Regions from separate parts of the Lysinibacillus sp. FSL W8-0992 genome, predicted to be linked through region 4. Evidence: riboswitches for the same ligand, from Rfam matches in the RefSeq annotation. Region 4 holds a riboswitch; each other region holds the start of a gene.
The links. Region 4 has a riboswitch for cobalamin ahead of NSQ74_RS13440 ((2Fe-2S) ferredoxin domain-containing protein). Riboswitches for the same ligand answer to the same signal wherever they lie in the genome.
Positions count from the first base shown of each region.

Region 1: linked by a shared signal. The riboswitch ahead of NSQ74_RS06175 (FecCD family ABC transporter permease) and the one ahead of NSQ74_RS13440 ((2Fe-2S) ferredoxin domain-containing protein) in region 4 are both predicted to bind cobalamin.
Region 2: linked by a shared signal. The riboswitch ahead of NSQ74_RS18835 (glutaredoxin family protein) and the one ahead of NSQ74_RS13440 ((2Fe-2S) ferredoxin domain-containing protein) in region 4 are both predicted to bind cobalamin.
Region 3: linked by a shared signal. The riboswitch ahead of cobT (nicotinate-nucleotide--dimethylbenzimidazole phosphoribosyltransferase) and the one ahead of NSQ74_RS13440 ((2Fe-2S) ferredoxin domain-containing protein) in region 4 are both predicted to bind cobalamin.

Region 1 is NZ_JBBOZQ010000001.1:1,266,763-1,274,734, forward strand. It holds gene NSQ74_RS06150 (nitroreductase family protein) at 1-488, shown strand, start outside; gene NSQ74_RS06155 (NADPH-dependent FMN reductase) at 552-1,094, shown strand; gene NSQ74_RS06160 (sensor histidine kinase) at 1,694-3,058, shown strand; gene NSQ74_RS06165 (response regulator transcription factor) at 3,065-3,748, shown strand; gene NSQ74_RS06170 (YdhK family protein) at 3,786-4,367, opposite strand; cobalamin riboswitch at 4,545-4,737, shown strand; gene NSQ74_RS06175 (FecCD family ABC transporter permease) at 4,886-5,932, shown strand; gene NSQ74_RS06180 (heme ABC transporter ATP-binding protein) at 5,937-6,719, shown strand; gene NSQ74_RS06185 (hypothetical protein) at 7,416-7,586, shown strand; gene NSQ74_RS06190 (endonuclease Q family protein) at 7,655-7,972, shown strand, end outside.
Region 2 is NZ_JBBOZQ010000001.1:3,747,558-3,755,529, reverse strand. It holds gene NSQ74_RS18855 (ABC transporter substrate-binding protein) at 1-328, shown strand, start outside; gene NSQ74_RS18850 (FecCD family ABC transporter permease) at 353-1,381, shown strand; gene NSQ74_RS18845 (ABC transporter ATP-binding protein) at 1,368-2,156, shown strand; gene NSQ74_RS18840 (ferrochelatase) at 2,246-3,154, shown strand; cobalamin riboswitch at 3,694-3,870, shown strand; gene NSQ74_RS18835 (glutaredoxin family protein) at 3,990-4,214, shown strand; gene nrdI (class Ib ribonucleoside-diphosphate reductase assembly flavoprotein NrdI) at 4,211-4,570, shown strand; gene nrdE (class 1b ribonucleoside-diphosphate reductase subunit alpha) at 4,567-6,660, shown strand; gene nrdF (class 1b ribonucleoside-diphosphate reductase subunit beta) at 6,648-7,616, shown strand; gene dut (dUTP diphosphatase) at 7,628-7,972, shown strand, end outside.
Region 3 is NZ_JBBOZQ010000001.1:4,051,186-4,059,157, forward strand. It holds gene NSQ74_RS20315 (methionine gamma-lyase family protein) at 152-1,402, opposite strand; gene NSQ74_RS20320 (trimeric intracellular cation channel family protein) at 1,550-2,155, shown strand; gene cobT (nicotinate-nucleotide--dimethylbenzimidazole phosphoribosyltransferase) at 2,671-3,726, opposite strand; cobalamin riboswitch at 3,832-4,007, opposite strand; gene NSQ74_RS20330 (rhodanese-like domain-containing protein) at 4,151-4,453, opposite strand; gene hfq (RNA chaperone Hfq) at 4,548-4,778, opposite strand; gene miaA (tRNA (adenosine(37)-N6)-dimethylallyltransferase MiaA) at 4,877-5,770, opposite strand; gene NSQ74_RS20345 (alpha/beta fold hydrolase) at 5,757-6,677, opposite strand; gene NSQ74_RS20350 (glycerol-3-phosphate dehydrogenase/oxidase) at 6,681-7,972, opposite strand, start outside.
Region 4 is NZ_JBBOZQ010000001.1:2,695,446-2,703,417, reverse strand. It holds gene NSQ74_RS13465 (cobalt-precorrin-5B (C(1))-methyltransferase) at 1-801, opposite strand, end outside; gene NSQ74_RS13460 (precorrin-8X methylmutase) at 801-1,460, opposite strand; gene cobK (precorrin-6A reductase) at 1,473-2,234, opposite strand; gene NSQ74_RS13450 (sirohydrochlorin chelatase) at 2,231-3,178, opposite strand; gene cobJ (precorrin-3B C(17)-methyltransferase) at 3,193-4,869, opposite strand; gene NSQ74_RS13440 ((2Fe-2S) ferredoxin domain-containing protein) at 4,873-5,244, opposite strand; cobalamin riboswitch at 5,383-5,562, opposite strand; cobalamin riboswitch at 5,818-6,001, shown strand; gene NSQ74_RS13435 (energy-coupling factor ABC transporter permease) at 6,143-6,889, shown strand; gene NSQ74_RS13430 (energy-coupling factor ABC transporter substrate-binding protein) at 6,891-7,163, shown strand; gene cbiQ (cobalt ECF transporter T component CbiQ) at 7,168-7,941, shown strand; gene NSQ74_RS13420 (energy-coupling factor ABC transporter ATP-binding protein) at 7,938-7,972, shown strand, end outside.

The DNA of each region.
Region 1 (7,972 bases), 1.4 Mb from region 4:
AACATACAGAATATATCGTTGTGTTAGATCAAGAATTGAAAGAGAGAGTTCGCGAGGCTGCATATGGACAATATAAAGTACATTCAGCTTCCGGAGTTATTTTAGTACTAGGCGATAAGGAAGCATACAAGCAAACGGCTCACATTAGTCAAGGGATGGTTGATCTAGGCATTATTACAAACTATGAACTTGAAGGACTCATTGATGATAATGCGAAGTTTTACGAAGAACGTGGTGAGGAGTTTATGAAGGAAGACGCGATTCGTAACGCATCACTTTCAGCTATGCTCTTTATGTTAGCAGCAAAAAATCGAGGCTGGGATACATGTCCGATGATTGGTTTTGATCAACAGCAAATGCGCGCATTATTCAATGTACCAGCAACACATGAGATTGTCTTGATGATGACAATTGGCAAGGAAAAGGAAAGTAGTCACCGCTTACGTGGGTATCGTAAACCAGTTGAAGAATTTGCAACCTATTATTAGGGCGGTATAAAATAAAATAGCTTAACAAATATTAATGGCAGTAACCATTTAGGAGGAAACAACATGAAAGTAGTAGCAATCGTAGGTAGTATCCGTAAAGAATCTTATAATATGCAATTAGCAAAATTTATTCAAAAACGTTATACAGAAAAGCTTGAACTAGAAGTATTGAGCTTACGCGATTTACCAATGTATGATCAAGATATCGAAAATGAAGCACCACAAACAGTACTAGATTTTAAAGCAAAAGTAAAAGCGGCTGACGCGGTACTTTGGTTAACACCAGAATATAATGGAACTGTGCCAGGGGTTATGGTGAACGCTATTGACTGGCTATCTCGTGTAGACAAAGTAATGGTTGGCAAACCATCGTTCATGATGGGAGCATCAATGGGTAATTTAGGTACTGTTAAAGCACAATTACATTTACGTGATATTTTATTCTCACCTGGAATTAATTCTCCATTACTTAGTGGTAATGATGTATATATCGGTGCTGTACACACGAAATTTGATGCTGAAGGCAATTTAACAGATGAAGGTACTGTGAAATTCCTTGATACAGTAATTGAAAACTTCTTAGACTGGGTTAAAAAATATATTTAATAAAAAGATGCCAATAAGTATACGACATACTTATTGGCTCTTTTTTATAAAGACCCAAGTATCAGCGGCTCCTTAATCGTAAAAATCCACTACGCTTTCCGCGGGCACGATGTAAGCCACAACCGTCGCTGTCGCGCCGCCTGTTGTGTCTTACTTTACGTGCGTTCCCGCAGGAGTCTACGTGGATTTTTACTTAGTTATAAACATCTTGAAGTTTTCAGAATTGTGTGTGTGCCTGACACCTCTTTTATATTCCTAGCATAATTCCGGCTCCTCAATCGTAAAAATCCACTACGCTTTCCGCGGGCACGATGTAAGCCACAACCGTCGCTGTCGCGCCGCTTGTTGTGTCTTACATTGCGTGCGTTCCCGCAGGAGTCTACGTGGATTTTTACTAAGTTATAAACATCTTGGAGTTTTCAGAATTGTGTGGGTGCCTGGCACGTTTCTTTATGATTGCTACATATATAAATGCCATATGATGATGAAAAATTAGTGGGCGTGAAGTCTTTATTTTATAATATTTATAAAAGTATCTTTCTTCTGCATAAAATCTTCACACTTACACGTTATCATTTTGAAATATAGGTGGTTAAGGCATGAAAAAACTTTCATTAAAGCTTGGAATAATCTTTTTTATTACATTGTTTTGTATAGAAACATTTATGATGTTTTTTTTACATGTTTCTTTGACTAACTCGCGTGTTGAAGAAGAATTAATAAACTTGCAGACAACTGGTAATTCACATCGAACGATATTAGAGCAAAATTTCGATGAGGAGACGTTATCACATATATTATTAATGGAATCAAGAGAAAATACAGACGTTGTCATCACAGATAATGTTGGAACAATTTTAGCTGCTTCATCTTCACACCCTGAAATACACGTTTATTTAAAGAAGCTCAAGGGTAGGGTGCCTTATAGTGGTCAGGTATTAGAGAAAAATTGGCAGGATGAAAAATATATTGCAACGATTAGTCCTATTCTTAAACAGCAAAAGACTGTTGGCTATGTGTTTATGTTTCAAAATACAGATTCCATCCATGCGTTAATGGAACGACTAAACAAACATTTTCTAATTGTCGGCCTCGTTTCGGCATTGGTGACGATCGCCGTCATTATTGTGTTATCTCGAAAATTAGCCCAACCATTAATGGCTATGAAGGAAGCGACGTTGAAAATGAATAAAGGAGATTTTACTGTCGCCCTTTCGACTAATGGCAAAGATGAATTAAGCGATCTTGCGAATGCCATACAACAGTTATCCGATGATTTAAATCATTTAAGAGAGGAAAGAAAGGAGTTTTTAGCAAGTATTGCGCATGAGCTAAGAACACCTATTACCTTTATAAAAGGCTATTCAGATATTCTTTACAAGCGAGATTTAACGGAGCAGGATCGCCAAAAATATTTAGGCATTATTATTGAAGAAATGAATCGGCTCTCAACGTTAATTAAAGACTTATTTGATTTAGCAAAAATGGATGAAAACGCATTTGTAATTAACAAAGAACGTCTTCAATTGGATGAATTAGTGGCAAGTATCGAAGTAAAGCTAAGACCTGCTTTTCAGGAAAAAGAGATACACTTGTTTGTTCAATGTGAAAAGGGATTAACATTAATGGCCGATTCAGTAAGGCTAGAGCAAATTATTTTGAATCTGTTAAATAATGCATTAACTTATTGTTCATCTGGAGATTCTACTTTTTTTATAGTAAAAAGGCAAAATAACTTACTAAAAATCATTGTTAAAGATACTGGAAAGGGGATTCCGAAGAAGGAATTACCTTATATTTTTGAACGTTTTTATAGGGTTGAAAAATCTCGTGCACGTGCACATGGAGGTATGGGATTAGGTCTTGCTATTGTTAGAGAGCTTGTCCATGCACACGGAGGGGAAGTAACCGTTGTTAGTGAGGAAAACAAAGGGACTACTTTTGAATTATTATTTAAGGGGTAGGAACAAATGAAAACATTATTATTAATTGACGATGAACCAAGGATGCTGGAGTTACTAACGCTTTATTTAGAGCCTTCTTTTCATTGCATAGCGATGTCATCAGTTAGAGATGCTTTAGACTATTTAGAAGAAAATCATGTAGATTTAGTGCTGTTAGATATTATGATGCCAGATATGGATGGTTGGCAAGCTTGTCAGGAAATAAGGAAGTTTTGGGATGTACCGGTCATTATGCTAACAGCAAAAGCGGAACAGGCTGATATTATAAAAGGCTTAAATTTGGGAGCAGACGACTACATTTTAAAGCCTTTTGACGAGGAAGAGTTAGTAGCACGCATACATGCTGTATTAAGAAGAACAAAAACTGAAGAAACTATCATTTTTTTTGAAGGGCTACGATTAAATAAAGAATCTATTGAATTGTCTTTTCAACAAGAAGCTATTGTTTTAACGCCGAAAGAATTTTCGATGTTAGCGCTGTTTCTTGAATATCAAAATAAAGTTTTCTCAAGAGAGCATTTAATTAATACAGTTTGGGGATATAACGGTACTATTGAAGACCGAACAATTGATTCGCATGTCCGCAATTTACGGGAAAAACTAAGGAAAAGTGGCTTTCCTGTTGATGATTACTTACAGACAGTGTGGGGAATCGGCTATAAATGGCATAAGCTTGCTGACAAAAAGTAATTACAAACACCCTCTGATGGCAGAGGGTGTTTCGTTTTTATTTTGACGTTAGTTCACTATCTGTAACCCATTTATGATTTTTCATTTCTTCACCAGTAGTTGTTAATGGAAAATCAATCATATAAACGGTCGTTTGTACTGCGTCATCAATGCGAACAGTAGCATTTTCCATGCCTTTCATATGTGCAGCATCTGTTTTGACTTCAGTGCCTGGAGACAATGGGGCAACACCTGGATCTATTAATTCCTCATGTATTACCCATTTATGATTTTCTATTTTCTTTCCACCAGTAGTCGGTTCATAGGAGATAATATAGGCAGTTGTATCATATGCCCCAACAATCGTTGCTTCGGCGCCTGCCATCCCAGACATATGTCCTTCCTTAATAATAGCAGTACTGCCTACAGGGAATTTAGGGTTTTTAGCAGTTTTTAAAGTGGATGGAACTTCACCCGAGCTGGAATGATTCATCTCTTCTCCATGGCCTGTTTCTGCACTATGGTCCATTGCGTCACCATTAGCAGAGTCCGTCTTCGCTGCATCGTCAGAGCAAGCTGATAATATTAGTAAAGCCATTGCTGCTATAAAGCCTAGGAAAAAATTTCTTTTTAATACCATATGAATTTCCTCCTTACTATTTATTTGTCTTTAATGTAACAAGTAAATGTGCAGAAATTATGGATTAGGTTTTGTGCAAAATCCATTTGTATGAAGTTGAAAAGAGGAAAGATTGATTCCTAGATGAAAGAAGCTATAGACTACGATAATTATGTATGATAGAATCGTCATAATTTTAAAATTTCAGAAACTAATGGTGTGACGCTTGTTAACAAGTGCCACTTAAAAGGGAAGTCGGTGTAAGTCCGACGCTGTCCCGCAACTGTAACGAGGAGTTCTATGATGTAGTAGCCACTGTTTTTAGAATGGGAAGGCAATCATAGTAACGTTGAATCGAAGCCAGGAGACCTGCCAATTAGTTCATACCTGTAATGCCCACGAGGATGCAAGCAATTACGGACAATTGATGGATACTTCTCCAACTTTGTTTAACCTAGGGTATTTCTATGCATTCGTGCGTAGAATACCCTTTTTTATTGCTTCGTATTTATCAAGATTGATAAGGAGTTAATAAGCAAATGAATAAAAAATTTATGCTATTTTCATTGACCCTTCTTTTAGTACTGATTGCTTCAATGACGGTTGCTATTATGATTGGCTCAGTGTCAATTACACCGCTACATGTATGGAAGGTTATTTTCTCGAAAATTCCTATTTTCTCAAATACGATAGAGCCTGATTGGAGCCGCTCACAAGAAATTATTATATGGCAAATACGTGTCCCACGTGTCATGCTTGCAGCCATTGTTGGAGCAGGTTTAGCTATTGCTGGAGCAGCTGTGCAAGCACTTGTCCGTAATTCTATTGCAGATCCATATATTTTAGGTATTTCTTCAGGTGCGACAGTTGGTGCCACGGCTGTCATCATTTTAGGCGCTTTTTCATTTTTAGGTATTTACGCCCTTTCAGTAGCTGCTTTTCTAGGCTCCTTTATAGCAATTGTGTTGGTATTTTTCTTGTCACGTGTAGGGGGACGTATTTCTATTTTCCGTTTGTTGCTAGCAGGAATGGCTGTATCGTTTATATTATCTGCTACTTCAAATTTTATGTTAATGATGTCTAAGGAAGAGGGCGGTATAAAAGCCGTTATGTATTGGATGCTTGGAAGTCTTGCGGGCGCAAAATGGAGTAATTTATTCATTCCAGCTATTATCTTTTTCATCGTTTTTGGTTTGTTATGGCTACATTATCGAAATTTAAATTTATTACTACTTGGGGAAGAAGCGGCGGTCACATTAGGTGTTAATCTTCAACAATTTCGAATTCAATTGATACTACTCGTATCATTACTAACAGGTGTGCTCGTTGCGGTAAGTGGCTCCATTGGGTTTGTTGGTTTAATAATTCCGCATATCGTGCGATTAATAGTAGGGTCTAATTATAAATATGTTATCCCTATTAGCGCATTATTAGGAGGGATTTTCTTAGTTTGGGCAGATGCGATTGCCCGCGTGATAATAGCTCCAGAAGAAATGCCAATTGGAATCATTACTGCCTTTTGTGGCGGTCCATTTTTCATTTGGCTACTACGCCGTAACAATTATTCATTTGGTGAAGGAGATTAAAGGTATGACATTAGAGGCGAAGCATGTATCATTCTCCATTCATGATCAGCGCATATTAAAAGAAGTAAGCATTCAAATAAAGGAAAAGCAATTTGTCGGTTTAATTGGTCCTAATGGTAGTGGAAAGTCGACACTATTGAAAAATATGTATCGGTTATTAAAGCCCGAAAGTGGAACAGTATTATTGAATGAGGAAGATATTTTTCAGCAATCAAGTAGAGCGATTGCAAAAAATTTAGCCGTAGTTAGTCAGGAAACACCTGTGTTATTCGACTTTAATGTAAAAGATTTGGTGAGCATGGGAAGAACGCCACATAAGAAGCTTTTTGAAATGGACGATAAGGAAGACTTTAAAATAGTGAAAGAGGCATTGTCTCAAACGGGTATTGCCCATTTAGAAACACGCAGCTTTAGTTCCCTTTCTGGAGGAGAAAAAAAGAGAGTGATGGTTGCACGTGCACTAGCACAACAGGCGCAAGTGCTTATTTTAGATGAGCCTACTAATCATTTAGACATTCAGCATCAATTACAATTAATGGACTTAATTCAAACATTGCATTTGACTGTTGTCGCTGCCTTACATGATTTGAATATGGCTGCTATGTACTGTGATCAAATTTATGTTTTACAACAAGGTAGTATTGTTCATTACGGCACACCAGAAGAAGTGTTAACGCCTAAACTGCTTCGTGATGTTTTTGGAGTATACGCCGATATTCAAACACATCCACTGACAGGCAAACCGTATTTAACATATGTATCTGAACAATTCACAAAAACTACATAAGTGCCAGTCACTCAAACAATTCTGATACAATTTGCATAAAGCATTGCAAGTAGGGTATTTATAAATAACCAAGTAAAAATCCACGCACACTCCTGCTGCTTACAATGTGCCCGCGGAAAGCGAAGTGGATTTTTATGATATAGGAAGTCTGATATTTGTTAGGTGTATATGCGGAGCACCAGTCACACAAATAATTTACTGTGTAAGTATTGAATTTTATGGTTAACCAAGTAAAAATCCACGCAGACTCCTGCGGGAACGCACGTAACGTAAGACGCAACAAACGGCGCGCAGCGACGGTTGCGGCTGACAATGTACCCGCCGGAAAGCGAAGTGGATTTTTATGATATAGGAAGTCTGATGCTTTTGTTAGGTGTATATGCGGAGCACCAGTCACACAAATAATTTACTGTGTAAGTATTGAATTTTATGGTTAACCAAGTAAAAATCCACGTAGACTCCTGCGGGAACGCACGTAACGTAAGACGCAACAAGCGGCGCGCAGCGACGGTTGCGGCTTACAATGTGCTCGCCGGAAAGCGAAGTGGATTTTTATGATATAGGAAGTCTGATGCTTTTGTTAGGGTCTATGCTAATGCCAGTCACCAAAACAATTCAGAAGATTTTTGCGGTTTAATTTTTGTATAGTTGTGAGATATTCGGGGAACGTTACTTTTGAAAGGATGCGTGACGAATATGGAAGAGATTAAATTTGCACAATTAGATCACACACAGCTAGAAAAAATTAATGAGCTAGAAAAGAAAATTGGTGTTACTTTAGTTGCTTATGATGCAGCGGCAACACCAAATCAAGGTTCAGGTTCATACGACACTGATAATAGTACAAATCAAAACCATCCATCTTAAATAATGAAAACGCCTTGCAACAATGTAAGGTTTTTTCATTTTATAATCGAACAAAAGGAGCTGTATACATGTTTCAGGACTATTATACGGATTTACATATTCACATTGGACGAACAATGAGTGGGCGAGCAGTGAAGATTACGGGAAGTAAAACTTTAACATTATCGCGAATTTTAGAGATGACTAGTGCAAAAAAAGGGCTTGATATAATCGGCATTATTGATTGTCATTCGCCAGAAGTACTTGCTGAGATGGAGATGATGATAAAACGCGGTGAACTAGAAGAGTTATCGGAAGGGGGCCTTCGGTTTCAAGAAACTACGCTTATTCCAGGCTCGGAAATTGAGATTTATGATAGCAACTGTCATGGCCCAATTCATGTGCTA
Region 2 (7,972 bases), 1.1 Mb from region 4:
TTTAAATAAGGCAGGTGGAAAAAATATCGCAGCTGATTTACCAGCGACAGATAAGTTTCCAACTTATGCAAATTTAAGTGTTGAGAAAATTGTTGAGCGCAACCCAAAAGTAATTATGCTGATTACGCACGCGAATCCAGCGACAGTAAAAGAAGGATTTGAAAAACAATTGAAAGAAAATGCGGCGTGGAAAAATTTAGATGCAGTAAAAAATAATCAGATTATCATTTTACCAGCAGAATTGTTTGACAATCCTGGCACACAGGTTGTAGAAGCCATTGACTATATGCGAGGAGTTTTAAAGACAGCAGAAGAAGCAGTGAAATAATTGTTTATAGCGGGGAAATGACGAATGATAGTAGAAGAGGAAAAATATGCACACCCTCTTGCTAAAAAACGAAGATTGGCTCTCATTATGTTACCGATCCTGTTGATTATAGTGAGTGTTGGTAGCCTTATGATCGGGCAAGTTTCGTTTTCGGTAAGTGAAGTGTTTAATGGAATTTTTAGTTCAGAAGATACGATGGCACGACGAATCGTGTGGGAAATCCGTATGCCCCGTATACTAACGGGTATAATTATAGGCGTTTGTTTGGCTATTGCAGGCTCGATTTTACAAGGTGTCATGCAAAATCCATTAGCTGACCCAGGGGTAATTGGAATTACTTCCGGCGCTGGAATTATGGCGGTGGCAGTAATGGTTGTTTTTCCTGGCTATATCATATATTTACCTATTGCAGCTTTTTTAGGTGCCTTTGTCGCCGCAATGATAGTGTATTCTTTATCGGTGAAAAAGGGTGGTACATCCCCAATGCGAATTATTTTAGTAGGGGTAGCCATTAATGCACTTTGTGGTGCAGGAACAAATGCACTTATGATTTTGTATAGCGATCGTGTACAATCTGTCTTGCCATGGTTGTCTGGTGGTTTGACTGGTGTTGGTTGGGTGCAGTTTAAAATGATTATTTACTATGTTCTTGTAGCAATTGTATTATCCTTTTATGCAATTAAACATATTCGTATTATGTGTCTTGGAGATGAAATGGCAAGCCTTTTAGGGCACAATGTTGAACGAAGTCGATTCTTTTTAATTGCATTAAGTACGCTATTAGCAGGAATAGCAGTAAGTGTTGCCGGATTAATTGGGTTTGTCGGTTTGGTTGTACCGCATATTTTACGACTAATTATCGGTGGAGATCATAAATATTTACTACCTACTTCAGCTTTAGCTGGTGGCTTACTTGTTGTTTTCGCTGATACAATTGCGAGAACAGTATTTGATCCTATTGAGTTTCCTGTTGGCATTTTACTAGCATTTATTGGTGGGCCGTATTTCCTTTATTTAATTCATAGAAAGGGGAATTCCATTGCTACGAACTGAGCACATTCAATATCAACATGAGTTCACCAAGTTCAAGTTAGATGATATTACCTTGAAGATCAATGAAGGAGAAGTTGTTAGTTTAATAGGTCCAAATGGCTCGGGGAAATCAACATTATTACGTGTGATTTCACGTCTTTTAAAACCAAATAGTGGTACAGTATTTTTAGATGAACGAAACATTCATGAAATGAAGTCGAAAGAAGTGGCTAAAACACTAACGATGCTCCCGCAAATGAATAGTCATCAATTAGATTTAACAGTGCGCGAGTTAGTAGAGTTTGGGCGTCATCCGCATAGCGGAGGGAAGACGGTCCTGTCAAAAGAGGATAAAGAAATTGTCGATTGGGCGATTGATGTAACTGGATTGAAAGACTTGCAAAATCGTGTACTGCCTTCGATGTCTGGAGGTGAACGGCAACGTGCTTGGATTGCAATGACTGTAGCGCAGCATCCTAAAGTGTTACTGCTAGATGAACCAACAACATATCTAGATATTGCACATCAATTAGAAGTGATGGAGCTTGTAAAAGAGTTAAATCATAAATACAATATGACCGTTATTATGGTGTTACATGATATTAACCAAGCTGCACAAAATAGTGAACGGCTGATTGTACTAAAGAAAGGAAAAATACATTACGACGATTCACCACATTGTGTATTATGTAAAGAAATGTTTCAAACAATTTTTGAAATTGATGCTGAAATTTATATGCAAGATGGAAATCCAATCTTTACCCCGGTAAAATTGTGCTCAAATTCTTGCAAATGATGGAAGCTCATGTTTCGGGTAGAAATATGCAGCAACTACAACATCCATAAAAATTAACTTATTATAATGAAGAAAAGGAGATTTAAAATATGATTGGTATAATTTATTACGCTTATGGCGCACCGAAATCTTTAGACGATGTAACACCTTATTTTACACATATAATGAAAGGTAAAACACCACCACCTCATGTGATTGAAAACGTTACGGCACAATTTAAAAAATTAGGTGGTGTTGATCCATTAGCAGTAAATACGGGGCGTATTGCTAAAGGGCTGGAACATTCTTTACAGAATCGCTTAACACAGCCTGTAAAAGTATATAATGCATACAAACATACAGAACCTTATATTCCAGATGTTGTTGACACAATGCTTAAAGAGGGTATCACAACTTTTATTACGCTACCTGTAAATCCGATTATGTCTACAGGTGCTGCAGCGTTTCATGATGAAGTTAGTACGTTATTAGCTTCTCATGACGTTAAGGTCATTCATGCGAAAAATTGGCATTTAAACGATGAATTACTTGCTGTATATAAAGATCGTGTTCAACGTGCATATGAATGGATTCCTGTTGAAAAACGAGCACAGACGCATGTTTTATATACCGTCCATAGTCAGCCAATTGATCCGGAAAAAAACGAGAACTATGTACGCCAATTTTCCGAATTAGCCGAAGCCATTTCAAAAGCAGTTCAAATTGATAACTGGCATATTACATATCGAAGCGGTCATGGGAAAGGTGACTGGCTAGGTCCAAATGTAAAAGATAAAATTAATACATTGCAAGGCGAGGGTGCTCAAGGTATCGTCACTTGTGAGCTCCTTTCCCTTTCAGCGGATATTGAGTCCTATTTTGAAGTAGGATATGAGTGTCATAGATTGTGTGAGGAACTTCAAGTCGACTTTGCCCAATCGGAGTTTCCAGGTGATAGCTATGATACCATTCAAGCTTTAGCTGCAATTGTTGAATCATTTATTCCAGCTCATAACTGAGCTAGTCGGTACCTTTACGTGTAGTCATGCTTAAAACTTATATTGCCATCTGATGTCGAGATTTCATTGATGTCAGATGGCTATTTGTTTTTAATTAGAAAAGCAAACGAGTGCAAAACAACAAAGACAGGTTTGATCGCTACAAAATGATTAAAAATGAAATCGAACATACGGCAGGTTCATTTTAAAATCTTTTTTCTAAAAAGTAATAGGGCTTACGATAGTGGCTAAAATGGTTTAACAGATATAAACTTATATTAAGAAGTATATTAAATATAATCTTCAGTTTAATATAGGCTGCAGTAGGTAGCATAATAATTCCTGGAGATTCTATGAATAGTCTCTATAAATCAAGCTATACTTCTTTGGAACTACTAACTATGTTGTTTATTATGCTTAACTAGCTAGTCGTTTTCATTTATTAACAGTTTGTTCTTCCTAAAGAATATAATGAAAAGTTACACTATAAAGAATTCACTTTTCTGGATTTACTTTTTACTTGAAGGATGGTACACTTAATTGTGTTCAATAACAATATATTGTGTTCGTTTTATGTAGGTACTACTATATGTAGTTTAATAGGGAAGTTCGGTATATCCGACGCTGTCCCCGCAACTGTTAAGCTGACGATGATTTAATCCACTGTGCGTTGGTATGGGAAGGATATCAGAGAATGAAGCAAAGCCAGGAGACCTGCCTATCATAAAACAAATCAACCTTTCTTCGGGGAATAAGAAATGGGGACGTGACTATTCTTTGGCTTTTTTACGTTTCTAACTTAGGCTGTCTCTCCCGAGAGATAGCCTTTTTATATTATGAAAAGAGGGAATTTAAAATGAAACTTTATACTAAAACTATATGCCCAAAATGTCTTTGGGTCAAATCGGAATTACAACGTGCAGGACTTGAGGCAGAAATTGTGAATATTGATCATGACGAACAAGCAAAACAAAAAATTATGGACGCAGGCTTTTTAAGTGTGCCTGTTCTTGAAGTAAATGACACATTTATAGGAGATGTCAAAGAAATCGTTTCTCAAATTGAGATGATTGCAATATGATCGTTTATGCCAGTCGTACAGGTAATGTGCGAAGTATTGTTACTAAATTAGATGGTGAGTCAATTGAAATATATGAAGGATTATTGTTGACTGAGCCCTATCTTTTAATAACATACACAGACGGCTTAGGTGATATTCCTGCAAAAGTAGCCCGCTTTTTAGAGCAAAACAAGGAATTTTGCAAGGGAGTAGCTGTTAGTGGTAATAGTAATTTTGGACACCATGTGTTTGGCGGAGCTGGTGAGAAAATTGCAGAAGCCTATAAGGTCCCGTTAGTATGTAAATTAGATTTACGGGGATATCAGGCTGATTATGAAGTAATACAAATGTTTTATGAAACGAGGGTGAAGGGATGAAAACATATTTAAAGCTTAATAATGAGGTGCTTAATCGCTATAGCACGACAGGTCAATTAGAGCTTGAAAAGGACCGTGAAGCAACACGCCGTTATTTTTTAGAATATGTAAATGTGCGTCTACGTTATTTTATTGATATTGAAGAAAAAATTCGCTATTTAGTCGATGAGGGTTACTATGAGAAACAATTTATTGACATGTATGATATAGATTTTATTAAACATCTATACAAAAAAGCATACGATTACAATTTCCGTTTCCCTTCATTTATGAGTGCGAGTAAATTTTATGATAGCTACGCAATGAAAAGTCGTGACGGAGAAGAAATTTTAGAAAAATATGAAGATCGTATTGTTATCATCGCTTTATATTTAGCACAAGGGAACACTGTGTTAGCAGAACGTTCTGTTGAGGCAATGATGGAAGCGTACCAACCAGCAACGCCAACTGCATTAAACAGTGGGAAAAAAGCACGTGGCGAATTAGTAAGCTGCTTTAAACTATCAATGGACGATTCAATGAATAGTATTGCTGAAAATATTGGTTATTGTTTGGAGCTATCTCGCCTTGGAGGTGGAGTGGGGGTAAACTTAACTGATTTACGTCCATTAGGTGATCCAATTAAAGAAATTTTAAATCGTGCAAGTGGTGTTATCCCAGTTGCTAAACTTTTAGAAAATTCGTTTAGCTATTCGAATCAGCTTGGACAACGAAACGGCTCTGGCGTTGTCTATCTAAATATTTTCCACGCAGATATAGAAAATTTTATTTCATCGAAAAAGCCAAATGCGGATGATAAAATTCGTCTTGCAACGCTATCAACAGGTATTATTATTCCAAGTATTTTCTTTGAACTGATGAAACGTGATAAAGATATTGTGTTGTTTAGCCCATATGATATTTATAAAGAATATGGTAAACGGATGTCTGAAATCTCTATTACTGAGATGTATTACGAGTTACTAGATAACCCGAATATCCGTAAAATTAAACGCTTGAATGCTCGTAGACTTTATACAGAAGTGAAAAAAGCACAATTTGAATCAGGCTATCCTTTCGAAATTTTTGATGATAATGTCAACGATGTACATCCACTTAAAAATATAGGCCGTGTAAAAATGTCAAACCTATGTACAGAAATTCTACAAGTACAAGAAACAAGTATAATTTCTGACCAAAATGAACCAAATGAATACGGGCTGGATGTATCGTGTAACCTAGGTTCAATTGATATTCATGCCGCAAGTAAAGTAAATGATTTTGGAACATTAGTTGATACAGCAATGCATTTATTAACGAATGTGTCGCAAATGACGAACATCACGAATGTACCGCCTGTAGCTAAAGCAAATAAACTAATGCATTCGGTAGGGCTTGGTTGTATGAATTTACATGGCCATCTTGTTACAGAAGGAATCATGTATGGTTCAAAGGATTCGATTGATTTTATGGATAGCTTTATGGAAGCGATGAACTATTATTCACTTAAATCATCTATGGAGATTGCTAAGGAAAGAAGCGAAACGTTCTACCGTTTTGAAGATAGTGATTATGCTTCAGGCGTTTATTTTGATCAATATGTAAATAAAATCGAAGTAGAGCTCTCACCCGTTGTATTAAAAGCACTAGGAAATATTCCAATTGTGACATCAAAAATGTGGGAAACATTAAAACAGGATGTTATGCAATATGGTTTATTCCATTCTTATCGTTTAGCTATTGCACCAACTGGTAGTATTTCATACATTCGTAGCTGTACAGCTTCGATTGCACCAAGTACTGAGCGCGTAGAGGTACGTGATTATGCGGATAGTCGAACAATTTACCCAATGCCACATTTAACAAATGATAACAGTCATTTATATGTTGAAGCATATGATGTGAATCCATATGATTTAATCGATTTGTATGCAGCATCTCAAAAACATGTAGACCAAGGTATTTCGATGACGCTGTATGTAACTGATAACTGGACAACGGAACAGTTGGCTAAAATTTATATTTATGCTTGGGTAAAGGGAATTAAATCTGTTTATTATGTCCGTCAACGTTTGCAAAGCTTAGAGGAGTGTGTCGCATGTCAAATATAATTTACGAAGCGGTCAATTGGAATAAGTCAACGAGTGAACTAGCACAAGTATTTTGGGACCAACAATGGAAACAAATTTGGTTTCCAGAAGAAATTGCAGTAAGTAAGGATATCCAACAGTGGAAAAATTTCGAGCACCAAGATACGTATAAGAAAGTATTTGCAGGCTTAACATTACTTGATACAGTTCAAACAAATATTGGGATGAACCGTGTTGCTGCATTTACAACAGATCTTCAAGAAAAGGCTGTTCTTACTGTATTTGATGCATTTGAAGCGATCCATGCAAAATCTTACTCATATATATTCACAACGCTTTGTACAAATGAAGAAATTGACGCGCTATTTGAATGGGTAAAGAAAAATGAATATCTACAATATAAGGCTAATAAAATTGCAGATATTTATAATAGTATTGAAGAAGGGGATTCAGAAAGTTTGTGGAAAGCGATGTTCTCGTCCGTTATGCTAGAATCATTCCTTTTCTACTCTGGCTTCTTCTACCCATTGTACTTAGGCGGGCAAGGCTTTCTTCGCAATAGTGCAGAAATTATTTCCCTTATTTTACGCGATGAATCCATCCACGGTGTGGCAGTAGGCTTCTTTGCTCAAAATTTATATAAGCAATTTTCTAAGGAAAAGCAAGAAGAGCTAACATTATGGGGTTATGAATTATTGCTGGATTTATATCAAAATGAAATGAATTATACAGAGGATATTTATGCTGAAACAGGTTTATCGCCTGAAGTAAAAGCTTACGTTCGCTATAATGCTAATAAAGCGTTAATGAATGTTGGATTTGACCCAATGTTCCCGGAAGAAGAAGTTAATCCTATCGTTATGAATGGTATTCGCAATGAAGGTTCAACATATGACTTCTTTTCACAAAAGGGTTCTACTTACGCAAAAGCAAAAGTAGCGCCAATTACAGATGACACATTTAAATTTAATCGTTAAGGATGAAAATAATGAACTTAGACGTAAAAATCAAAAGAATTCATGCTGATGCATTGCTACCTTTGCAAGCAAATCCAGGTGATGCGGGAATGGATCTTTATTCAATTGAAGCAGTCGAAATTCCTTCGGGAGAAGCAAGATTAATAAAAACAGGCTTACAAATTGAATTACCAAAAGGGACAGAAGCGCAAGTTCGTCCAAGAAGTGGACTAGCATTAAAACATAGTGTAACTGTTCTCAATAGTCCAGGTACAATTGATGAAGGATACAGAGGCGAAATTGGCGTTATTTTAATTAATCATGGTAAAGAAACATTTATCGTTGAGAAATCAATGCGCATTGCCCAAATGGTAATC
Region 3 (7,972 bases), 1.4 Mb from region 4:
CGCTCCTTTTTATACTAATTTCCTCCACTTAGAAGTTCTATACGCAACGTATTTTCCATTCGTACTGAAGTGTCAAACTCCCACTATTACCATTACGAGACAAGCCCCATCACGAAACTGTGATAGGGCTTGTCTAACAGCTATAAATTGCCTATTTTCGTATGCTTTGGACAGCGCTACAAATGGCAAATTTCACGTGCTCATATGTCAATCCACCTTGAATAAATGCTGTATACGGCGGACGAATTGGGCCATCCGCTGTAAGTTCAATGCTTGAACCTTGAATAAATGTCCCCGCTGCCATAATGACATCGTCTTCATAGCCAGGCATGTAAGCAGGCTCTGGAGCGTAGTGCGCATTAATTGGAGAATTTGCTTGAATTTCTCGACAGAAAGCAATCATTTGTTCTGCTGTTTTAAATGATACCGATTGAATTAAGTCTGTACGTTCCGCATGATAACTAGGGAAAGTATTCATCCCTATTCCCTCCAGCATTGCTGCTGTGAAAATGGCACCCTTTAATGCTTGACTAACAACATGCGGTGCAAGGAAAAAGCCTTGATAGAAATCACCAAGTGTGTTTAATGTTGCACCTGCTTCTGCCCCAATACCTGGTGAGGTCATACGATAAGCACATTTTTCTACTAAATCAGCTCGTCCTGCAATATAACCACCTATTTTTGCTAAGCCACCACCCGGATTTTTAATAAGAGAACCTGCCATTAAATCAGCACCTACTTCTGTAGGTTCCTGTGCCTCCACAAATTCACCATAGCAGTTATCAACAAAAATAACGGCATTCGGAGCCAATTCTCTAACTTTTTCACACATTTTTGCAATTTGTGAGATGGTAAAGGAAGGACGAGTTGCATAGCCTTTTGAACGTTGAATAGCTATCATTTTCGTGTTTGGTGTAATAGCTGCAGCAACTGCAGTCCAATCAATTTCTTTGTTATCAATCAAATCTACATGACGATAACCAATTTTATAATCCTTCAGCGAGCCCGTATCTTTGTCACCACCATCGACAATCGATTGTAGCGTGTCATATGGTTGACCTGAAATATAAAGCAATTCATCACCTGGTCGTAGCACACCGAATAGACTAAGCGTAATCGCATGTGTACCAGATATGATTTGCGGACGGACAATCGCCGCCTCTGCTCCAAAAACTTGTGCATATACACGCTCAAGATTGTCACGTCCCTCGTCATCATAGCCATAGCCATTTGACGGATGTAAATGAAAATCGCTTACTTGATGCGCTCTGAATGCGGAAAGTACCTTTTGCTGATTGATGAACGCCATATTCTCTACCTTCGTATGATAAGGGCGCACCTTTTCTTCTATTTTTTCCGCTAATGTTAACGTTTCTGCTGTTAAATGGGTTGTAAAAGTCATTGTTTTCGTCTCCGTTTCAAATTGTTCTTTCCTATCTTATCAATTTGTTTGCAACCCTGCAAAAATTGCTATTGTGTCTAGCTGTTAAATGCGCTAAGCTAAGGGGCGGACTTACTACAAATTATTCTCGTATAAGGGGGGAAAGTGATGGCTTGGGAAGTTTTTAGCATCATCGGGACAATTGCCTTCGCTATTTCCGGGGCAATAATTGCAATGGAAGAAGAATACGATTTATTCGGTGTATATATACTTGGCATTGTAACTGCATTCGGTGGAGGTGCCATTCGTAATTTACTGATTGGTCTACCTGTCACAACATTGTGGGGGCAAGATATGATGTTCCAAATTGCGATTGCTGCAATTACTATATTTTTTATTTTTCCGCATCATCTAATACAGCATTGGCATCGTTGGGGCAATTTCACAGATGCTATTGGTTTATCGGCTTTTGCTATACAAGGTGCATTGTACGCTGTCAAACTCAATATGCCAATTAGTGCAGTCATTGTTGCTGCTGTTTTAACTGGTTCAGGCGGTGGTATTGTTCGGGATTTATTGGCTGGACGGAAGCCACTCGTGTTACGCGATGAAATTTACGGTGTATGGGCAGCACTTGCAGGTCTTCTTATTGGACTGGAATTACTACCAGGCGATATTTTCTTATATGTATTATTCGGTGTCATTACGGTTTTACGAGTTCTTTCATATATGAAGAAATGGCGTTTGCCGTTACGGAAGTTGAACCGAGCTTAATAGAGGCTATACCGTTGTGTCCACTTCGGCGAGTGCTTTCTGCGGGTACAACGTAAAAATGTCATCATATTAGTCGAACTCTATATCGTTGATGTCCGCTTCGGTGTGCGCTTTCCGCGGGCACGACGTAAGCCGCAACCTTCGCTAACGCGCGGTTTGTTGCGTCTTACACTGCGTGCGTTCCCGCAGGAGTCGCCCACCTTCGCTACCATCAACTCGTGTTCTCTTCTAATTTTTTATTTACTGCAAAAGAATGAACAGCTATAGTTTCATTCTTCTTACATAGCGTAAAAATACCATCACATTAATCGAACTCTTTTTGCTTTACCGTGAATATCCGCTTCGGCGGGTGCTTTCCGCGGGCACGATGTAAGCCGTAATCGTCGCTGTCGCGCGAATTGTTGCGACTTAGGCTGCGTGCGTTCCCACAGGAGTCACTCGCCTTCGCTACCATCAACTAGATTGCATATACTATTTCCTTCGCTCTAAGAACAAACCTTATTCCTCGTCAATTATTATTTATCTATTAGCGCCATAGACTCTGCTAATGTAGCCATATTGCTCATCATCGAACAAGCTGCGTCTAGAATTGGAAACGCTAATGCTGCGCCAGAGCCCTCTCCCAATCGCATATTCATATGAAGCATCGGCTCTACTCCTAGCAATTCGGCTGCTATTTTTGCCCCAGGTTCTTCTGATGCATGAGAAGGTATGATATAGTCTTGTACTTTTGGTTCAAGCTCATATGCAATTAGTGCAGCTACTGTAGAAATAAAGCCATCAATTACAACTGGTTTGCGATTTGCGGCAGCCGCAAGGATTACTCCAGCCATAGCCCCTATTTCTAACCCACCAACTTTTGCAAGTATATCGATTGCATCATGACGATTAGGTTTGTTTATTTCGATAGCCTTTTGAATAACAGCTACTTTATGTTCAATTCCTCCTGACCCTAGCCCTGCACCGAATCCCGTCACTTCATGCGGGTGACAAGCATGAAGTACTGATAATATAGCTGCACTAGGTGTTGTATTGCCAATCCCCATTTCACCAGTACCAAGAACATTTGCCCCTTTTGCTATTTCTGATGTCGCTATTTCTATGCCTACTTCAATTGATTGGACTGCTTCTTCCCTCGTCATCGCCGGACCTTTCGCCATATTGTCCGTACCGTATTTAATTTTTTTAATTAAAACACCAGCATCAAGCGGAATATCCTCTTTGACACCGACGTCCACCGTTACAATTTTTGCATTTGTTATTTTAGCAATAGCACAAACACCTGTTACCCCTTTAGGAAAATTCAATGTTTGAAAAAATGTTACGTTTTGTGGATTCGATGTTACCCCTTCGTCACAAACACCGTGATCTGCCGCACATACGATGATCACTTTGTTATCGAGTTTAGGATATAGTTCTCCCGTAATCCCAGTTAGTTGTATAGCAAGCGACTCCAGCTTCCCTAAACTGCTCGGTGGCTTGCTAAGAGAATCTATACGTTCCTTCGCATTTTCCATCATTTTGTTGTTAGTACGTTGAATGTGTTGAATCGTTTGTTGTAGCAATTGCATCATCATCTCTCCTTTTTTTAGCCTTTTACATAAAAGAATGAAAAAAATAGAAAAGCCTGTAGTTTATTTCATAACAAATAAACTACAGACTTTTCCATCGTCCATATCATCCGAAGCAATTAGGCAGGTCTCCTGGCTCAATCTCAACATTTTATAGAACCTTCCCAGCCATCGCTAGTGGTATTCTCTATAAAACTCCATTTTACAGTGGTGGGACCGCTAAAGCATTTCACTTTATTCCCTATTCTCCCAAAGTGGGCACCTAATGCTTTTATGTAATTACTTTAAATTTACGACAAAGTTTTTTGAGTGTCAATATTGTTAAAAGTTTTGGTAACAGCACTTTTTGCATTGCCATCATTTAATATAAACAAAAAAAATGAGGTATTTAACAACTGACTTGTTAAATACCTTCATCTTTACATTATTTAAATTCTAATTCCCCATCATAGGCAAGCATGCCGCCTTCAAGATTTGTTACATCAAAGCCTTGTGCTTCTAAATAAGCACATGCATTTGCCGAGCGTCCGCCAGCTTTACATACGATAATATAAGGCTTAGATCTATCTATCTCATCTAAACGCTCTGGAATTGTTCCAAGCGCTATATGCTTAGCACCAGGAATGACACCTTGTGCTACCTCATCATCTTCTCGCACATCAATAATGTATAGGTCTTCGTTAGCATCTAGTTGTTCTAATAATTGCGTTGTATCCATTGATTTCATCTTTATAGTCCTCCAATATATCAATTTCCTATTACATTATAGCGTGAACGAAAAAAAACAGCTAGTGATGTAGCACTAGCTGCTTAAAATGACTCTATTCTTCTGTCTCTAAAAATTCGACTTGCTTTGCTGGAACGAAAGTAGAAATTGCGTGTTTGTAAATGAGATGCTGTTTGCTTTCAGCATCAACTAATAATACTGTAAAGTTGTCATAGGATTTCACTGTTCCTTTTAACTGGAACCCGTTTAACAGAAACACAGTTACAAAAACACTGTTTTTACGTAGATGGTTCAAAAACGTATCTTGCAAATTGATTGATTTCATAGATTGCGCCTCCCCTACTCTCTTTCTACCTCTTCATTCCTATAGTAGCATGTTATACCAATTTATCAATTAGTAATTTTTAGAAATTATTAAAGTTTTTAGTCTTTTTCAATAAAATGAATGTCCATCTTATTACGGAAATAAGTAAGTTGTCTTTTCGCGTAGCGACGAGAATTTTGTTTTAAACTTTCAATTGCTTCTTCTAATGTGCATCGACCATCTAAGTAATCATACAATTCCTTATAGCCAATCGCTTGTATTGACTGTACACCTCGAATATTTTGCTGCCATAACCCTTTTACTTCTTGTAACAGCCCTTTGTCCATCATCAAATCTACTCGGCGATTTATGCGATCATAAAGCTCATCGCGTGACATATTTTCTCCAAGCCCTAAAATCAAATGGCGATAAAGGGGGATTTCTCCACGATTATGTTCATCTGAAGCTTTTGAAACACCACTTAATTCAATCATTTCTAATGCTCGAATAACACGTCTTGTATTATTCGGATGAATTGTTTCTGCCGTTTTCGGATCCAATGCTAATAGTTTTGCATGCATTGCTTCAGGACCCAACTTTTCTAGCTCCTCATAATATGCCTTACGTGCTACCTCATCTACCTGCTCCTCCGTAAATTGGAAATCATAGAGCACTGCTTGTACATATAACCCAGAGCCTCCAACAATAATTGGCAACTTCCCGCCTGCCTGTATTTCACTAATTTTGGCACGCACCAGTTTTTGATAATCCGCTACTGAAAATGATTCTGTTGGCTCTTTGAAGCTTAATAAATGATGTGGTACACCTTGCATCTCTTCCTCGGTAATTTTCGCTGTACCAATATTTAAGTCTTTATAAATTTGCATCGAATCGCCATTAATAATTTCACCATTATACTTTTTTGCTAGCTCAATGCTCAGTGCTGTTTTACCAGAGGCCGTTGGTCCAACGATTGCAACAACCTCTGCTTGCTGAATTTTATTTTGTATCATACTTTTTTAACCACCGTAATAAAACTTGATGAACCGCCTGATGATTGTCTTCATTTAAAATTTCGTGTCGCTTATCTTCAAATAAATAGACTGTAACATCCTGTATACCTGCTTCTACAAAACGCTCTGCCACTGTATACACTCCTTGACCAGCGTCACCAACAGGGTCCTTGCTACCACTTATCAAAAGGATCGGTAAGTTTTTATTTATTTTTTCAATCTCTTTTTTTCGATTTAGCACCATAAGGCCAGCCGTTAAATCAACAAAAAATTGGTTTGTTGGTATAAAGCCACAATATGGATCATCGATATATTTTTGCACCTCATGCTCTACAGAACATAACCAATCATACGCTGTTTTAGCATTTGGAACTTGCTTATTGAAGCTCCCAAAACTCAATTTATTTAATAAAGGGCTCTCCAACTCTTTGCCCAGCTGCATTGCTAATACTTGTGCAACATAATGTCCAATCTTATGCAATGTTGAAACGTTTCCTGTTCCACAAAGTATAACGTTATCCACGCCATTGCCGTAAAGCTGAATATACCTTCTAGCAATAAAAGAACCCATACTATGACCGAACAAAATGAAAGGCACATCGGCAAATTGAGCATGCATAGTTATTATCACTTCATGGGCATCTTCAACAACACGGTCAAAACCATTTTTCTCAGCGAAAAAACCTAATGTGCCGTTATAAGATGCTGTTTCTCCATGTCCACGATGATCATGCATCGTAACTGCATAGCCTGCTGCACATAGTATTCGAGCAAATTTTAGATAACGTCCACTATGCTCTGCCATGCCATGTAAAATATGAAAATGACCTATGCATGGAATAGCCGGAGTCAATGTTCGCGTAAACACAAAATATCCATCCGACATTTTCATATAACGCTCTTCCATTTACTACACCTCCACATCCGCAAAACTTGTCGCATCTATTATGGCTTGTTCTAATTGAGCAACATAAGTATTTCTTTGGGATTCTGAGTAGTGAAAACGCTGTTGCATTACTTGAATTACTTGCTCCTTATATCGTTTCACTGCATCAATATCAAAGTATAATAATCCCGTACGACGAATAAAGAAATCACAAGGTGTATAAACCATTTCCGCTTCTATACCATAGAGCAGCATCGCATGTAACACGAGAGGCATCGTACTGCCATGCTCATGCAAATACTTTACCTGATCAAATAAAGCGTCAACATTTGTACCATACTTTTGCACAAGATGCTTTGCTTCATCATAATTCAGGCCATACTGAACACCCTCTCTAGCTTTATATGCAGTATAATCAGGGAAATTAATAGCATTAATGCCCTTTGCACCCGAAAGCGACAGCTCACGTGTCATACATGGACTTGCATGCTTAAATTTATGTGTTTTGACAATTTTATCAACAATTGTTTCGGCCATTTGGCGGTAGCCTGTTAGCTTGCCACCAGCAATGGTCATCAAACCACTTGATGCTGTCCAAATCTCATCTTTACGCGAAATTTCAGAAGGGTCTTTACCTTTTTCGAAAATAAGTGGACGTACACCTGCCCAAGAAGATTCAACTGTTTTTCTTGTAATTTCGGCTGTTGGAAAAACATTTTTAGCAGCCTCAATTAAATAATCTACATCTTGTTGTGTTGCAGTAGGGTGTATAGGATTTCCTTCATAAACTGTATCCGTTGTCCCTAAATATGTTTTACCATCACGTGGAATTGCAAAAGCCATACGACCATCTGGAATATCAAAATAGACTGCCTGTTGCAATGGGAAGTGCTTTTGATTGAGTACAATATGGACACCTTTGGTCAGACGTAATTGTTTTTTGTCCGTACTTTTATCTTTTTGTCGTACTTCATCTACCCAAGGACCAGTAGCGTTGACGATTTGCGCCGCATGAACTTCCACTACTTTTCCTGTTACATGATCTTTTACTTTTGCCCCAATTAGCTTTTTCTTGTTATATAAAAATCCTGTCATTTCAGCATAGTTTACACAAAGTGCGCCATATTCAACCGCTTTTTTTAACACTTCAATTGTTAAACGTGCATCATCGGTACGATACTCCACATAATAGCCGCCGCCAACGAGCTCATCACGCTTTAATAATGGCTCAAGCGCTGCTGTTTCTTGTGCACTCAACATTGTGCGACGTTCTTGCTTTTTCACACCTGCTAATCGGTCATAAACCTTCAATGCTA
Region 4 (7,972 bases):
TGAAAATTTCCCCATCATCCCAACGAGTGATACTTGCTTAATGCCAAGTCGTTTACAATGCTTTAATGTAAAGCCGACAAAATCACCCATTTCAATAAACGCTTCCTCAGGTAAGGTAGGATATTGGGCCATCCCAAACTTTTCACTACGCCCACCTGTTGTTACAACTACATGTTCACAGCCAGCTGCCCTTGCGACACTAATAGCTTGAACAATACTTGCCATATACGCAGAACTCGAAAAAGGCACGACGGTTCCCCTTGTGCCTAAAATGGAAATGCCGCCAATAATTCCAAGCCGTCCATTTAATGTTTTTTTTGCAATTTCCTCGCCCTCTGGTACAGAAATAACAACATTAACGCCGCGATTAATTTGAAACTCTTCAAGCACATCTTGCACGGTACTATGTATCATTTTACGTGGTACAGGGTTAATCGCTGCTTCTCCAACAGCAACAGGTAAGCCGGGCTTTGTTACTCGCCCGACGCCAATACCGCCATCTAAATGTATCCCTGGTGTATCAGCCCAACTTACCGTGCCAATAATAAGGGCTTTGTGTGTCGCATCTGGATCATCACCAGCATCCTTAATCGTCTCACAGCTTACTACGTTGCTTCCAAACGTACATTTTTCAATTGTAAATGTTGCATCTCGCCCTATTGGCAAATGAATCGTACTCGTTTCCTGCTCTTCATTTGTAATAAGGGCTAGTAAAGCGGCTTTCGTAACTGCAGTTGCACAGGCTCCCGTTGTATAACCGTGACGCATGTCTTTAGGATCCTTTTTTGGCTTCCGCTCCATTATTTTTTCGCCTGTTCGTCCGCTAATAATGAAACGGCATTTAAAGCAGCAACCGTCACTGTACTACCGCCTTTACGTCCAACATTTGTAATATAAGGAATCCCCTCTAGCTTTAAAAGCTCTTCTTTCGACTCTGCTGCTGACACAAAGCCTACTGGCATACCAATAATTAAGTCCGGTTTCGCTAAGCCTTCTTTAATTAAGCGAATTAACTCTAGTAAGGCTGTCGGTGCATTTCCAATTGCATAAATGCCACCTTCGTGTAATTTTGTTGCCTTTTGCATTGAGATTATGGCACGCGTTGTATTTTGTTTTTTCGCTTCAATCGAAACGTCTTCATCTGCGATATAGCAGTGTAAATCCCCACCATGCTTTTGGAAACGTTTTTTTCCTGAACCACTTTCAATCATTTGTACATCAGCAATGACATGACGACCTGCAAGGATCGACTTAATGCCTGCTTCAATTGCACCTGGTGTAATAATGACGCTACGTCCTAATTCGAAGTCAGCAGAAGCGTGGATAATACGACGGACAATTTTCCACTCATCTTCTGTAAAATCATGTTCGCCCATTTCCTCTGCAATTATCGAGAAACTATAATCATAAATTTTGTCTGGGTCTACTGTTAATGGTTTGAAATCTGTTTTGAAATCCATTTGGTTTGCCTCCTATAGTATGTGTTGTACAGCTTGTAGTACTTCCTCAAATGAGGAGTATTGTTGGCCATATTGAATATTTGGTCGTGCGATTAAAATCGTTTCAATACCACAGGCAAGTGCAGCGTCTAGCTTTTCATCGACTGAGCCGACTTTGCCACTTTCTTTTGTAATCATCAATGTAACATCGTATTGACGAAATAGTGCTTCGTTTAATTCTTTTGAAAAGGGACCTTGAATAGCAACAATATCTCTTTGCGCCACACCAAGTGCTTCACATTTTTCCATATTATCAAGGCGAGGAAGCATACGTGCAATAACACGTGTATTTTCTAAGCCTTGTAACACCTTTGTAAACGTTGCAAGTGTTTTACTGCCAGTTGTCAGCATAATCACGCCTCGTTTTACAGCTGCTAACTGTGCTGCTTCCTCATAATCTTTAACAACTGTAATAAGAGGGTGTTCGTAATGTTCATTTGCGCGTTCATAACGAATGTATGGAACGCCAGCACTCTTTGCTGCTGCCATCGCATTTTTAGAAGCTTCCTCTGCAAATGGATGTGAGGCATCGACAACTAAGCGATACCCTTGTTCTGTAAGTATTGCTGCCATTTCCTCAGCAGTTAGTCTACCAACTAAATGTGGTAGACCTACCTCTGCAAGGCTTGTAGCAGCCGAATCAGTAACAACTGTAGCCGTAATCGCATAGCCCACTGACTGCAATTCAAGTGCTAGATTCCTTGCATCGCTCGTACCTGCTAACATGAAAATCATTTTACTAGCTCCTCGTCATGATGATGATCGTGATGGTGATCATGCTCGTGGTCATGATGGTGGTCATGGTCATGGTCATGGTCATGGTCATGGTCGTGGTCGTGATCATGGTCATGATGGTGATGATGATGCGCATGTCCATGTACCGCCGCATAAGCACGATAATTTTCTAAATCCTGCATACCTGTTGATGTACCATTCACAGCTTGTTCAATACGGTTTAACAACACATTTTGTAAACGATCATGGTAGCCAAAATAATTAGCAATTTGGATATCACAGTCAGGATATTGCTCATTAAATTGCTTGCACATGCCATTCATACGTTCCATTAAAATACCTGTGAATAAAAAGTACGGTAACATAATAATTTTTTTAGCACCGAGCTTGACACAGCGTTCAATGCCTTCTTCAACACGCGGATCTGTCACGCCCATAAATGCGCTTTCCACATACTGAACGTTTAGTTTTTCCCATAACAAACGTGTAATTTTATAAAAATCACCATTTGCCGCTGGGTCACTGCCACCACGTGCAATTAATAAAATAGCAGTATCTTTATGTTCTTCCTCAGTATTGAAGTCGATTTCTGCTAAGCGGTCTTCTAAAATAGCAAAAATTTCGTCATGAATACCGATTGTTTGTCCATACGTGAATGTAATATTTGGATAATGCTCACGTGCATGTTCGATTTCTGCTGGAATATGCATTTTTGAATGACCAGCATGAAGTAAAATAATCGGGATTACATGTACCTCTGTAGCACCCTTCTTCACACAATTCGTTATACCATCTTCAATGTTTGGCGAGGCAAACTCTAAAAAACATGTTTCTACTAAAAAGCTTTCATCGATACGTGGCGTCATTTGCTCTATAAACGTTCGTACCTCGTCATTTCCTGCTGCTAAACGGCTACCATGGCCAACAAATAAAATTGCTTTCATCTTTTATCTCCTCACTAGTCGCCGCACGGAGCTGGCTCTACTTTTATTTTTGACGACATATCTTGATACGTAAAATGCAATATTTTTTTCAACCGTTTGAAGTACTTAAATAAGCGTTCATTTGGATGTGCATTTGCCTTATATTCCTCAATAATGTCTGTAATAAGCGGAATAAGCTGTTCTGGCTCTAGTCCCTCTACAACTGGCTGTGCTGCATGTGCAGTACGCCCTACTGGTTTCGCACCGATAAAAACATCAAATTTACTTTTCCGATAGACGATACCTATATCGTCAAATACTGCACGATAACACGCCATGCCACAGCCATTAAAGCCAATGTTCAGCGTTTTAGGCAACGACAACCCACCAAGTTTTGCTTGAATCTCCTCTGCATATGGAATTGAATCTGCCTTCTCGCCATAACAGAAGTCACAAGCCTTTAATGACAGCACATCCCCAATTGGTGCGAGTAAAAAGCCTACTTCTCTTAACTTTTCAGTAATAATTTCTGGCTCTGTCGTTGGAATTTTTAAATGAATTTGATGGTCAGGTGTATATTCCATCGTGCCTTCATCTCCCACAACTTCAGCTAACGTCATCATTTGCTGTGGAGTGAAAAATTTATTCGCTACCCCAGGACTAACAGCAAGTTCAAAAATCGACTCCATTTTTTGCTGAACTAACTTCGTTGTAGCCTTTGTGACAGTTGTTCCTTTCACCATGGCTAGTGCAGTTGCTGCCATTTCTAGAGATGATTTTTCTTGTACCGATACAGGCGCAGGTGCTATCGCAATACTACTTTTCAGACGTCCTGCATTTGGATCTGCAGCAAAGTCATGACTTGCAGTACCTGTTTCTTGGTTCATTGCCCACGGCTCATTTTCTTCTCTTAAACGCTGGTGTGGACGTAAAGGCTGTTTTTCTTCTCCAAGTGTATATTTGCGCTGATAGCCACGCGGTGTAATCATTTTATTGTCATAGAAAAATGTCGATGAATTTCCAATAATAACTGTAGTTAACATGCCGATATCATGCTCGAGCATCTCTGCTAAAGTCGTCATCGTTATTTCCTGACGATCACGGTAGGCACTTTTCACAAGTCCTACAGGTGTATCCGGTGATCGATATTCTAGTAAAATCCGTTGGGCTTCTACAATTTGACGTGTACGGCGACCACTTTTTGGGTTATATAACGCAATGACAAAATCGGCCATCGCCGCAGCTTCCACACGCTTTGCAATTAAATTCCAAGGTGTTAAATGATCGCTTAAACTAATCGTGCAAGAATCATGCATAATCGGTGCGCCTAGCAAACTTGCACACGAATTAATAGCAGAAATTCCTGGCACAATTTCGACTTCAACACCTGTTGCTTCCGTCCACCCAAGCTCAATTAGTACTTCATATACAAGTCCAGCCATCCCATATACGCCTGAGTCACCACTCGAAATAACAGAAACGATATTTCCAGCCTCCGCTTGACGTACCGCTTCTTGTGCTCGTGACACTTCTTCTGTCATACCAGTACTAACAATCGACTTCGCACTTACTAAATCTTGAATGAGCTCAACATACGTTTTATAACCGATAATAAATTCACTTTGTTGTAATGCCTCTACAGCACGTGTCGTAATATGCTTGAAATCTCCAGGTCCAAAGCCTACAACAAAAATCTTTCCTTTTTGCGCCATTTTTTACCCCTCTTTCACCTTGTCGATGCCTTTAATGGCTGTTGTTTGTGGGGTACGTTGCAACGTACCTTCTGTCAGTGTAAAAACATGCTCGCTGTGTAAAGAATCATGGTTTAAATCTTGTACAAGTGTTCTACCATGCTCAACTGTTGGTATACGATACCAATTTCCCTGTGGGTACGCGATCACAACACAAGCATCTTTACATCTGCCATTACAACGCGTTCTTGTCGTATGTATTTCCTTATCGAGTGCTAATTTCTCTATTTCGTCTCGTATTGCGAGCGTAATTTCCTCAGCTTCTTTTTTCATGCAACTACTACCATTACAAATAAAAAGATGGGTTTTCATGCCCTCTAAATTCCAAGTTGTCATTGCTTTTCTCCCCTCATTCTACTTTTAGGAAAAAGAAAAAACCTTTACTCGATATCGAAGAGTAAAGGTTTTATAGAAGCCAAAATAAAAACGAATATACACGTATCCGCTCTCGCTTCACTTCTCCCTCCGAAAAGTTTGCATATCATCAACTAAGCAGGTTTCCTGACTTAAGCTTCCTCTTACTTTCGCGCCTTCCCAAGTTTTCAGTGGCATTGCGATTTCATCAGCTATTACAGTAGCGGGGGCTGTATCGGATTTACACCGATTTCCCTATTATCTCGAAGTATATCGAGCACTTAATGATGGATTTATATTTAAATTTTGAAATGAAATGTTAATAAAACGAATATAAAACTGTTTCTATCATAGCCTATCATTTTTATACTTTTCAACATTTCTTTTTTATTTATTAGATTTTTAATAAAATTTCAACAAATATTTCATTAAAATTGATAGATTTTCTCTGACATTTATCTGAATTTTCTAGATTGTTATTTTATAAAAAATTTTTTACAAAAAAAAGGATAGCTTATGATTGGAAAAACATGTTACACTTCTTCGTGAAAACTCACAACTTCATCTTTTTTCGGTGCGAAGTGTATACATTTTGCTTAAAAGGGAAGCCGGTTCAAGTCCGGCGCGGTCCCGCCACTGTACTAGGGAATTTTATAGAAAATGTCACTGTCCATAGGACGGGAAGGCCTATAAAATGTTGAACTAAAGCCAGGAGACCTGCCGAGAAAATCGTGATCGTTTCAACCTACGAGGATAGGTGTGCGGCTTGGCAAATGACAGTTCTATTTGCTTTTTCAGCTATGCACTTTTTCCGAAACGGAGAAGTGCTTTTTTTATTGCGCACGCTACATTCGAAAATTACTGTTGAGGAGGAAAGGTTTTGAAATTTTCTTTTTGGAAACTTAGTTATTTCTTAGTGGCTCTTTTACTAGTACCAAAACGAGCGTTTGCCATGCATATCATGGAAGGATTTTTGCCGATTGAATGGGCGATTTTTTGGTGGGTTATTTCGATTCCATTTATTATTTTAGGATTACGTTCTATTCGAAAAACAATTGACGAAAATCCTGAAACGAAAATGATATTAGGCTTATCAGGTGCATTCGCATTCGTCTTATCGGCACTGAAAATTCCATCAGTAACAGGAAGTTGCTCACATCCTACTGGTGTTGGCCTTGGTACAGTTCTTTTCGGACCATTAGCCATGAGTGTGATTGGCACAATCGTTTTATTATTCCAATCATTACTTTTAGCGCATGGTGGTATTACCACTTTAGGTGCGAATGCTTTCTCTATGGCAATTGTAGGACCAATTATTGCGTATTATGTCTTTAAAGGTTCTCAAAAAATCGGTCTATCATTCTCTATTGCTGTCTTTTTTGCAGCGATGCTTGGGGACTTAGGTACATATGTTGTCACTTCAGTTCAATTAGCATTGGCTTTCCCTTCTGAAGTAGGAGGCTTTATGGCTTCATTCACAAAATTTGCAGGTATTTTTGCTTTAACACAAATCCCTCTAGCAATTAGTGAAGGAATTTTAACAGTTATCGTTATGAATTTCTTAAAAAAATACAATGTGAGCGAATTAAAGGCACTACGTGTTTTCTCAGCAAAGGAGGCACATTAGGATGAAGAAAAATTTACTGCTACTAGCTGTCGTTGTACTTTTAGCAATCATCCCTCTTTTCGTACAAAAAGGTGCAGAATTCGGTGGTGCAGACGGAGAAGCTGAAGCTGCAATCGGTGAAATTAATGCAGAATATGAACCATGGTTTGAGAGCTTATGGGAGCCACCAAGTGGTGAAATTGAAAGCTTATTATTCGTATTACAGGCTGCGATTGGTGCTGGCTTTATTGGCTATTTCGTAGGCTATATGCGCGGCAAGCATAAGGAAGGTTAAACGGATGTTACTCATTGATAAGTATGCTTATATGAATAAACTAGCGTCCGTTCATCCGTTAGAAAAAATGACGTTTTCCTTGGGGTTACTGCTATTGTCGCTTATCGTGAGAGATGAACTTATTTCACTCATTACATTTATTGTAATGAGTGCTTTTATCATTTTAGGCGCAAAAATCCCTTTCCAATACTATGCGAAATTACTGCTGTTACCAGGATTTTTTCTGCTATCCAGTTTACTATCTATTTTGATTTCAATTGCACCAAATTCAAGTAACCTCCCAGCACATTTCTGGGCATTTTCTCTTAGTAATTGGACCTTTTTCATCGGAAATGAAAGCATGATCACAGCACGGCAGCTATTGTTCTCTGTATTAGGCAGTATTAGCTGTTTATACTTTTTAATTTTAACGACATCGGTACAATCTATTTGTCACGTCTTACGTCAATGGCGTCTGCCTGCTTTATTTGTAGAATTAGTAGAGCTAACGTATCGATTTATTTTCATCTTTTTAAATAGCATGCAAAAAATTCATCTTGCTCAACAATCACGCCTTGGCTATCAATCACCTATGCAATGGCTACGGTCGATTTCCATGCTTATTGCAGCATTGTTTGCGGAAATGTTTCAACGTAGTCGTGAACTAAATAATGCGATGCAAGCACGTGGTGGCGAATCTGTTTATTGGCAAGACAATGTATGTTATAGCAAGAAAAACTGGTTTGGAATTGTTTTTATATTTTTATTCCTCGTAATATATGGAGGTTTTTTCTCATGACAGAGCTTTATTTTGATCTTAAACATTTATC